Regions from separate parts of the Moritella sp. 28 genome, predicted to be linked through region 1. Evidence: predicted binding sites of a transcription regulator. Region 1 holds the regulator's gene; each other region holds the start of a gene.

What was found. Region 1 encodes sigma-54, which starts transcription at its own class of promoters, with help from an activator protein. Its sites were predicted from a motif close to GTTGGCACGNNNNTNGNNT; they were not measured.
Region 2: flgB (flagellar basal body rod protein FlgB) is a predicted target of sigma-54. The motif match lies at 1,589-1,607, and genes of this name have one in related genera.
Region 3: glnK (P-II family nitrogen regulator) is a predicted target of sigma-54. The motif match lies at 1,521-1,539, and genes of this name have one in related genera.

The regions. Positions count from the first base shown of each region.
Region 1 covers NZ_CP056121.1:234,385-237,676, reverse strand. The annotation lists gene lptC (LPS export ABC transporter periplasmic protein LptC) at 1-11, shown strand, start outside; gene lptA (lipopolysaccharide transport periplasmic protein LptA) at 34-495, shown strand; gene lptB (LPS export ABC transporter ATP-binding protein) at 511-1,236, shown strand; gene HWV02_RS01090 (RNA polymerase factor sigma-54) at 1,286-2,803, shown strand; gene hpf (ribosome hibernation promoting factor) at 2,835-3,122, shown strand; gene rapZ (RNase adapter RapZ) at 3,265-3,292, shown strand, end outside.
Region 2 covers NZ_CP056121.1:1,007,446-1,010,737, forward strand. The annotation lists gene HWV02_RS04595 (chemotaxis protein CheV) at 1-468, shown strand, start outside; gene HWV02_RS04600 (protein-glutamate O-methyltransferase CheR) at 523-1,347, shown strand; gene flgB (flagellar basal body rod protein FlgB) at 1,673-2,068, shown strand; gene flgC (flagellar basal body rod protein FlgC) at 2,071-2,490, shown strand; gene HWV02_RS04615 (flagellar hook assembly protein FlgD) at 2,507-3,217, shown strand; gene flgE (flagellar hook protein FlgE) at 3,239-3,292, shown strand, end outside.
Region 3 covers NZ_CP056121.1:4,702,237-4,705,528, forward strand. The annotation lists gene HWV02_RS20935 (ammonium transporter) at 1-1,121, opposite strand, end outside; gene glnK (P-II family nitrogen regulator) at 1,134-1,472, opposite strand; gene HWV02_RS20945 (PKD domain-containing protein) at 1,984-3,105, shown strand.

The DNA of each region.
Region 1 (3,292 bases):
AAAAAATATAAAGTTTTACTATTAACATTATTCATGAGTAATTCAGCCCTCGCATTAGAGTCTGATTTTACAGAGAATGTAGTCGTTAATGCCAAACGTCAAGAAGTGTTTATTAAAGAGAACCGAGTCATATTTTATGATAGTGTCGTGGTGACTCAAGGGACGACATTAATTCATGCCGATAAACTCACGGTCTTAAGCTCTGGCGAAAAAGGCACAGAAGTAATGATTGCCATAGGGTCGCCAGCCACTTTTTATCAAGAGCTTGATGACGGTAAGAAAATTAATGGCGAAGCAGATGAGATCCGCTACGAGCTAGGTAAAAAACGCTTAATCTTGTCAAAAAATGCACATTTACGCCAAGCTGATAGCGAAGTTAAAAGTGACAAGATTATCTACCAAATTGACAAACAAGAAATGATAGCCGAAAGCGGCAAGCATGAATCTGATCGAGTGATCACTATTTTCACTCCTGAAGACAACAAAACTAATTAGAGTAGATGAATTCATATGGCACGTTTAAAAGTATCACACTTAGCAAAAAGTTATAACAAACGAAAAGTTGTGTCAGATGTGAGTCTCGAAGTTGAATCAGGCCAAATTGTTGGTTTACTCGGGCCTAATGGCGCAGGTAAAACCACCACCTTTTATATGGTAGTTGGCTTGGTTAAGCGAGATCATGGACAAATCTTCATTGATGACCAAGAATTAACGCATGAGCCAATGCATATTCGTGCACAACAAGGTATTGGTTACTTACCCCAAGAAGCGTCTATTTTTCGTCGTTTATCGGTAACGAAAAATATCATGGCAATCTTAGAGTTACGAACTGAACTCACGCGTTTCGAACGTGAAGAAAAGTTAGAAGAATTATTAGAAGAGTTCCATATCACCCATATTCGCGATAGTTTAGGCATGAGCTTATCGGGTGGTGAACGCCGCCGTGTTGAGATTGCCCGCGCGCTTGCGGCAGATCCAAAGTTTATTTTATTAGATGAACCTTTTGCTGGCGTTGATCCAATCTCGGTAGGTGATATTAAAAAAATTATTCAACATCTGCGCGATCGTGGTTTAGGGGTATTAATTACCGACCATAACGTACGTGAGACACTCGATGTATGTGAACACTCTTATATTGTGAGCCATGGACATTTGATCGCATCTGGTACTTCTGAAGAGATTTTATCCAACGAAAAAGTGAAAGAAGTATACCTTGGTGATCAATTCCGACTATAGTTTGATATTGATACGTTACCGCATTTAAGGAAGAGAGAGTAGTCGTTAGATGAAGCCATCATTACAACTTCGTATGAGTCAATCTCTGGCAATGACGCCACAGTTGCAACAAGCGATTCGATTATTACAATTATCGACCTTGGAGTTACAACAAGAGATTCAAGAAGCATTAGACAGTAATCCGCTACTGGAACAAGAAGATCCCAACACAGCTCAAGCAAACGATACAGAAAGTAGTGATGAGCATAATCCAAATAATAACGACACAGTTACCGATGCCAGCCAAATAGAAGTTAGTGATGCGCTCGCCAGTGAAGCCATGCCAGATGAATTGCCTAATGACAGTAATTGGGATGATGTCTATACCCCTCAAATACAGACTCACAGCAGTGCGGGTAGCAGTATTGATGGTTTAGACCAAGTCTATCAAGGTGAGACCAGCGAAGGCTTATACGAGCATCTCATGTGGCAAATGGAATTAACCCCATTTTCTGACACTGATCGTGCTATTGCCGTTGCGATTATTGATGGCATTGATGATCATGGCTACCTTAATCAGACTTGTGAAGACATCCTGTCTAGCGTCAATAACGGTCACCAAGAACTTAGCGACAGTAGTAAAGAAAATAGTGAAGAGCAAGTTGAATTAGACGAAATAGAAGCAGTATTAAAGCGTATTCAACATTTCGATCCCATCGGCGTTGCAGCGCGTTCATTACAAGAATGTTTATTGATCCAACTCCAGCATTTACCTAAAAACACACCTTGGTTAACAGAATGTCAGCAAATAATTCAGTCTCACATGGATTTATTAGGCAATCGCGACTACCGTCAATTAAGCCGTAAGACAAAATTAAAAGAACCACAGCTTAAAGAGATCATGCAATTAATTCAGAGTCTAGAACCCAGACCTGGCAATGTTATCGATCAGACTGAAGGGCTTTATGTAATTCCCGATGTTTTAGTAAAGAAAAAAAATAATCAGTGGGTAGTCGAGTTAAATCCTGACATTGTGCCAAGATTAAAAGTGAACAATGAATATTCAAACTTGTCGACAAGCAATCGTAGTAGCAGCGATGGGCAGTTTATTCGAACGCATGTACAAGAAGCTAAATGGTTTATTAAAAGCTTAGATAGCCGTAATGAAACCTTACTAAAAGTAACTAAAAGTATTGTTCAACGACAAATTGATTTTTTTGAGTATGGCGATGAAGCCATGAAACCTATGGTTTTAAATGATATTGCCGAAGAAGTGGAAATGCACGAGTCAACCATTTCACGAGTAACAACGCAGAAGTTTATGCATACACCACGTGGTATTTTTGAACTTAAGTTTTTCTTTTCAAGCCATGTAAGTACTGACAATGGCGGAGAATGTTCATCAACCGCTATTCGAGCATTAATAAAAAAATTGGTCGCGGCAGAAAATGTCATTAAACCATTAAGTGACAGCAAGATTGCTGATTTACTTGCTGATCAAGGTATCAAAGTGGCTAGACGTACGATTGCAAAATATCGGGAGGCACTAAGTATACCACCGTCTAATCAGCGTAAAAGCCTATTATAAGGCTAATCCAACCTTCATAGGGGAGACATATATGCAAATTAATTTAACCGGTAGACATGTAAACATTACAGACTCACTGAAAGATTATGTTGATAGCAAGTTTTCCAAATTAGAACGGCATTTTGATCATATAAACAATATCCATGTGATTTTAAATGTCGAAAAATTACTTCAAATTGCAGAAGCAAAAATACATTTAAATGGGGGGGAGATCTTTGCCGTGCATGAACACAATGACATGTATGCCGCAATTGATGGCTTACTGGATAAGCTCGATCGCCAAGTGATTAAGCATAAAGAGAAGTTGATTCGTCATTAATTTTAATCTCGCCACAGATAACCTAAAGGAAAACCACTTTTTCCTTTAGGTATTAATGCTTCTGACATAATTAAAACATATCATATCCAAATCAATTGCGGGATAATGAACCCATTATTTTATATCGCTGTGAGGATAAAAGATGAAATTAATAATAGTCAGCGGCCAGT
Region 2 (3,292 bases), 770 kb from region 1:
GCGCCAGTGAAAATGGAAGTTAGTGAAGGAATACTTGAAACGGCAACACAAATTGATACGAAAGAAATAGAGAAAGTGATTCTTGTTGTAGATGATTCAAGTGTTGCACGTAATCAGATTAAGAAGGCAGTCTCTGACCTTGGCTTTAAGATTGTATTAGCTAAAGATGGTCGAGACGGGTTAAATAAACTTCGTGAAATGGCTGCCAATGGCCCAATTACCGACCAAATCGCGTTGATGATCTCAGATATTGAGATGCCAGAAATGGATGGTTATACACTCACTGCAGAAGTGAGAAATGATCAATCATTGAATGGTTTATATATTATTTTACATACGTCGTTAAGTGGTGTGTTTAATCAGGCGATGGTAACTAAAGTTGGCGCAAACGATTTTATCGCAAAATTTAATCCCGATGAACTTGCGGGTGCGGTTTTAAAAGCATTAAAAGCAGCAGACCCTAGCTAGGGAATAGTTGTATTGAATAAATGTATTTTCATATAGAAAGTTGAGTAAAAAATAGTGCAAACATTGTCAAATGAAGTTTATACCCGTTTTAGTGAATTTCTTGAAATTCAGTGTGGTATTGTATTAGGGCAAAATAAACAATATTTAGTTAAAAGTCGCTTATTGCCACTATTGGCAAAGCATAAAATGACGAGTTTAACTGAACTAGTACAAAAATCGATGACTATGTTAGCGCGTGATTTACGTAATGATGTTATTGATGCGATGACCACTAATGAAACGTTGTGGTTTCGTGATGTTTACCCGTTTGAGTATTTACAGGCTCAGATCTTGCCTGAATTTATGAATAAAGGTCAGCCAATTAAGATCTGGTCTGCCGCCTCTTCATCTGGACAAGAACCGTTTTCAATAGCAATGTCTGCGATTGAAACGCAAGAAAAGATTAAGCGTTTAGTGAAGCCTAATGTACAAATTGTCGGTACGGATATATCCCCAACTATGATTAAGCATTGTAAAGATGGTGTTTATGATCGCTTGGCTCTTGGCAGGGGCCTGTCTCCTGAACGTAAGCGTCAGTTTTTCACGACACTACCTGATGATAAAATGCAGGTGAATCGTGACGTGCAGCAGTTAACGACATTTCGTGAAATCAATTTATTGGAAAGCTATGCTTTGCTCGGTAAGTTCGATATTATTTTTTGTCGTAATGTACTGATTTACTTTTCCCCAAAGATTAAAAGTCAGATCCTTAATCAATTTGCAGGATCATTAAAGCCGGGTGGGTACCTCTTCTTAGGCGCATCAGAATCCTTGACTGGGTTAACGGATAAGTTTGAAATGGTCCGTTGTAACCCAGGGATAGTCTATAGGTTAAAATAGTTTATTTGTAACGGTTACGGCTTGAACATGGATGTTCGTTTATTGGCTATAATTGATCGCCATAAACCGTCAAAAAATTGATTTAACAGTTTATCTTTAGATAGCCTCCTGTATTTCCCTCATGCCTTTAAATTATAACGTTCATAAAAACCACCTTGATACAAGCTTAAGGTACTGATTTTAAGGTTGTTATTTATTTTTTGATTTATGGGTTAAATAAAGCGAATCTCTAATTACCTATTTTGGCACATATGTTGCTTTCATCATTTGTATCATCGTAATTATCCTGCGATTGATTACGATATAAATGTTATAGGAGGCGTTCATGGCTATTAATTTTGATAATGCATTGGGTATACACCAATATTCTGTTGGCGTAAGAGAGCGTCGTGCAGAGGTATTAGCCAGTAATATTGCTAATGCAGACACGCCAGGGTTTAAAGCGAAAGACTTAAGCTTTAAGGATGCACTTGCTAGTGCGACCCAGGGCAGCAGTTTTAACTTATCAAAAACCAGTGAACGTCATATATCAGGCGGCAGGGATATGGCGTCTGATCTTCAATATAGAATTCCGAATCAACCCGATACTGGTGACGGTAATACAGTTGATGTACAAACTGAGCGTGCTAGCTTTATGCAAAACAGCATGGAATATCAGGCATCACTGTCATTTTTAAGCAGTAAAATTCAAACTATGCGCAAGGCAATTAAAGGACAATAATTATGAGTTTATTTCGAGTCTTTGACGTTGCCGGTTCGGCAATGAGTGCACAATCGGTTCGTTTAAATACAACCGCGAGTAACCTTGCTAACGCGAATAGTGTGAGTAGTAGCGCCGGTGAGACCTATAAAGCGCGTTATCCTATTTTCCAAGCACAATTTGATCAAGCTAATGCTGCGCAAAATGAAGCAGTTGGCGTGAATGTTGCAGGGATTGTAGAAAGTGATGCGCCATTAGTTAATGAATTTAATCCAAATCATCCATTAGCTGACGAAAATGGCTATGTATATCGTCCGAATGTAAACGTAATGGAAGAGATGGCAAACATGATTAGCGCATCTCGTTCATACCAAACTAACGTGCAAATAGCTGATTCTGCTAAACAAATGTTGAATAAGACATTAACGTTAGGTCAAGGTTAATAGAGGGTATTTGGCTGTGACGACAATTAATAACAGTAATAATATAGCTGACTTCAGCAGTCAGTTTAAAGCAGAAAAAAAAGATGCGGCAGAGCAAGCGGCAGAAACTACCCGCAAAGAGCTAGGTCAAGAAGACTTTTTCTCGTTACTTACACAAGAATTGGCTTATCAAGATCCGTTCAAACCGGTAGAAAACTCAGACATGGTGGCGCAAATGGCGTCATTTACTACTGCTGATGGTATTTCTAATATGGATAGCAAGTTTGAGCAGCTAAATACGATCATGAGCTCAAACCAAGCGCTGCAGGCATCGAGTCTGGTCGGTACTAAAGTATTGGCCCCTGCATCGTCAGCATTTTTGTCTGGAGGTGAGGATGTATCTGGTCGTATTGAATTACCACAGAGCGCACCAAATTTGCGTTTACAAATTGCCAATCAAGTTGGTGAAGTTGTTAAAGTGCTCGATATGGGTGAACAAAAAAGTGGTGCTATTGCCTTTAATTGGGATGGTACAGACATGAACGGCAAGAAAGTGGCGGAAGGAAGTTACCGCTTAAAAGCATCTGCATCGATAGACGGCAATGCACAAGACCTTAAAATCTCAAGTTTCCAGCATGTCGAAAGTGTTAATATTGGTAATACAGGTAACGGTATTATGCTGAACTTGAAAGGTATGGGTAGTCTTCCTCTGAGCGAAGCAACAGAAGTTGCAGCTAAAACTTACTAATTTATTGAATAAGGAAATCTTATGTCATTTAACATCGCCTTGAGTGGGATTAACGCTGCTCAGAAAGACCTTAAT
Region 3 (3,292 bases), 630 kb from region 1:
GCCCACACTAAGATACTTGCTGCGAATACCCAAGCAAAGATAATCGCTGCGCCGTATATTTGAGCACTAAATGTTGCATCTGAATTGCTAAATGGAACAACCATTAAACCAAATAGACCACAAACACCATGTACTGAGATAGCACCAACTGGATCATCAATCTTCGCTTTATCTAATGCTACGATACTAAATACGACTAACGCACCACCTAAAGCACCCAATAATGTAGCAAATGCTGGTGCAGGACTCAGAGGGTCTGCCGTGATAGTAACCAAACCAGCTAATGCACCATTAAGAATCATTGTTAAATCAGCTTTGCCCCACATTAATTTAGTAATGAGCAATGCAGCTACAGCACCGGCAGCCGCCGCCGCGTTCGTGTTCAGAAAGATTTGACCAACAGCCGTTGCATTTTCAGCATCTGAAAGTAGTAGTTGTGAGCCACCGTTAAAACCAAACCAACCCATCCATAAGATAAATGCACCTAATGTTGCTAGTGGCATATTTGAACCAGGGATTGGATACACTTCACCGTTCTTACCATATTTACCCTTACGAGCGCCCAATAGAAGTACTGCAGCAAATGCAGCCGTCGCACCAGCCATGTGAACAATACCTGAACCCGCAAAATCAGAGAAACCAGCTTCAGCTAAGAAACCACCACCCCAAGTCCAGTAACCTTCCATCGGGTAAATAACACCAGTCAAAACGACCGTGAAGGCGAGGAAAGCCCATAGTTTCATACGTTCAGCAACCGCACCTGATACAATCGACATTGCTGTTGCAACAAATACAACTTGGAAGAAGAAGTCTGATTCTAATGAGTGATCAGCGCCCTCAGATTGTGAGCCAATTAAAGAACCAAATGATGGGATGATGCCGCCTTCAGCATTACCAACATACATGATGTTATAACCGACTAATAAAAACATGATACATGCGATAGAATAAAGCACGATGTTCTTTGTCAGAATTTCAGTTGTATTCTTAGATCTAACGAGGCCAGCTTCGAGCATAGCAAAACCTGCCGCCATCCACATCACAAGTACACCTGACATTAAAAAGTAAAAAGTATCGAGTGCAAAACGCAGCTCAGTAACTGTAGTTGTTAGCTCTTGCATAATTTATTTCCTTTAAATTGCTTCTGAGTCCATTTCGCCCGTACGGATACGCACAACTTGTGTTAAATCGTAAACAAAAATCTTACCATCACCAATTTTTCCCGTATAAGCAGCACTATTAATAGCTTCAATTACGCGATCAACATTTTCACTCTGTGTTGCGATTTCTAACTTAACTTTAGGTAAAAAATCAACTTGATATTCTGCACCACGATACAATTCGGTATGACCTTTTTGACGACCAAAGCCTTTCACTTCAGTTACTGTTAATCCTTCAACACCGATATCTGCTACTGCTTCACGAACATCATCGAGTTTAAATGGTTTAATGATTGCGCTTATTAGCTTCATAAAGAGCTCCTTGCCTGAGTATATTGAGTATCTATATGCTTAAACTTAATTCAACGTCCGTGCCAACAATTAAAATAATGTAAATTCAATAGCTTAATATAACGCCCCCACATTTACGCATCTATAAAGCACTAACTTGGTGCAGCAGAGAAGCTGTTAACCCCAATTCAGTGCAATTGTTGTTCAAATGTTAATAACTATAAAATGTGAGATCGTAATCCCACTTTTAATAACTTCTTATACCTTAAAATTACGTAATAAATTAATTAATTTTAATTGTTAATCATTACTACTAATTAGGCCCCTTTAAGTCTAAATAATTAAATTTGATATAATTCATTTAAAATATATTAAATCATTTCAATAAGAGCACCAGACAAAAGGTGACACAACGTTTTGTACCACAATCAAATTGGTACTTCTTATAATCCGTTATAATGATAATGTGCTTCCAACCCGAGTAGCCAAGATGGATCTGTTACTCAAAATCTAAACTCATGGAAGAAATACGATGAAGAAATTACTACTGGTAGCACTATTATCAACGCTTACAGCTTGCGGTTCTGAGGATGTATTTGATAATGACGATAAGGATGACAAATTAAAAACAATATCATCCGTGAGTTTTTCAGCTACACCTAGTGATATAAACTCACCCATTTATAATTTCAGTTCCGTTTATACCGTAAATGATGTTGAGCAATCCACTGACGACATGACTTTTAACTGGTCAGTAAGCTTAGAAGGTGAGGGACAAGTAACCTCATTATATCCAGAACAAGCACCTCAATATGAGTTTAAAGAAGCTGCCACCTACAAAGTAAAGTTAACTGTAGAGAATCATACTGTAGAAGCTTTAGCTCAGTTTTCAAAAAATTTAACAATCAGTGCAGAAGATATAGCTACACAGCCCCTATCCCCACGCGCAATAATAGGCATTACGGATAGAGCAACAACGGTATATACGTTTAATAGCGATTCCTCTAGCTATAGTGAAGGCTCTTTATCTCAAATTGATTGGGTGATTGAAGGTCAAGAGTTGTCAGGACCTCAAGTCACCCATAGTTTTAGCAAAACAGGGCAACATATTGTTCATTTAAAAGTCACAGCCGAAGATAACACCCAAGCAACAACAGCAACGACTGTTTACGTTGTTGATGAAATAACAACTCCAACTGCAAAGTTAAACTATACAAAGGATAAGTTAGTTGTAAGCTTCGATGCGAGCGAAAGTTCCAACCAAAGCAGCGATATCTCGTCTTATAACTGGGATTTTGGTAATGGAGAATCAGCAACGGGGATTACGGCCTCCGCAACTTACCCATCAGAAGGCCCTTACAACGTGGTTTTAACTGTCGCGAGTAAAGAAGGTGTCACAAATACAAAAACAGAAACAATTAATGTTTACGAAGAAGGCTCTTACGTAACTTGTGATGTATTAACATCCTCTAGCTGGTTGTATAAAAAAACAGATGAACGTCAGTGCTTTAGTACTTCACCAATTACAAGTCGTGCAGCGGCAGAATCCTGGTGCGGAGCGAGAATTCAACAATACATCGATGATTTATCATTTCCCCGTATAAAACCAACATTAACTTGGCAGGTAAGACAGCAAGGTAATAATGAGTGCTAAGTTAGCGAGCAGTCCCAACCTAAAATTAAATGGTTAGTGTTTATCCGAAAGCCTGAATCTTTCGATTCAGGCTTTCGTTGTTGTTGGCAAAGAGAAAGCGGACGGCTTTTTATAAACCACAACCCCCGTCACCCTGCGTGATAGGCCGATTATCTTTTTATAAAGAGTCTAACCAACTGAACGACCA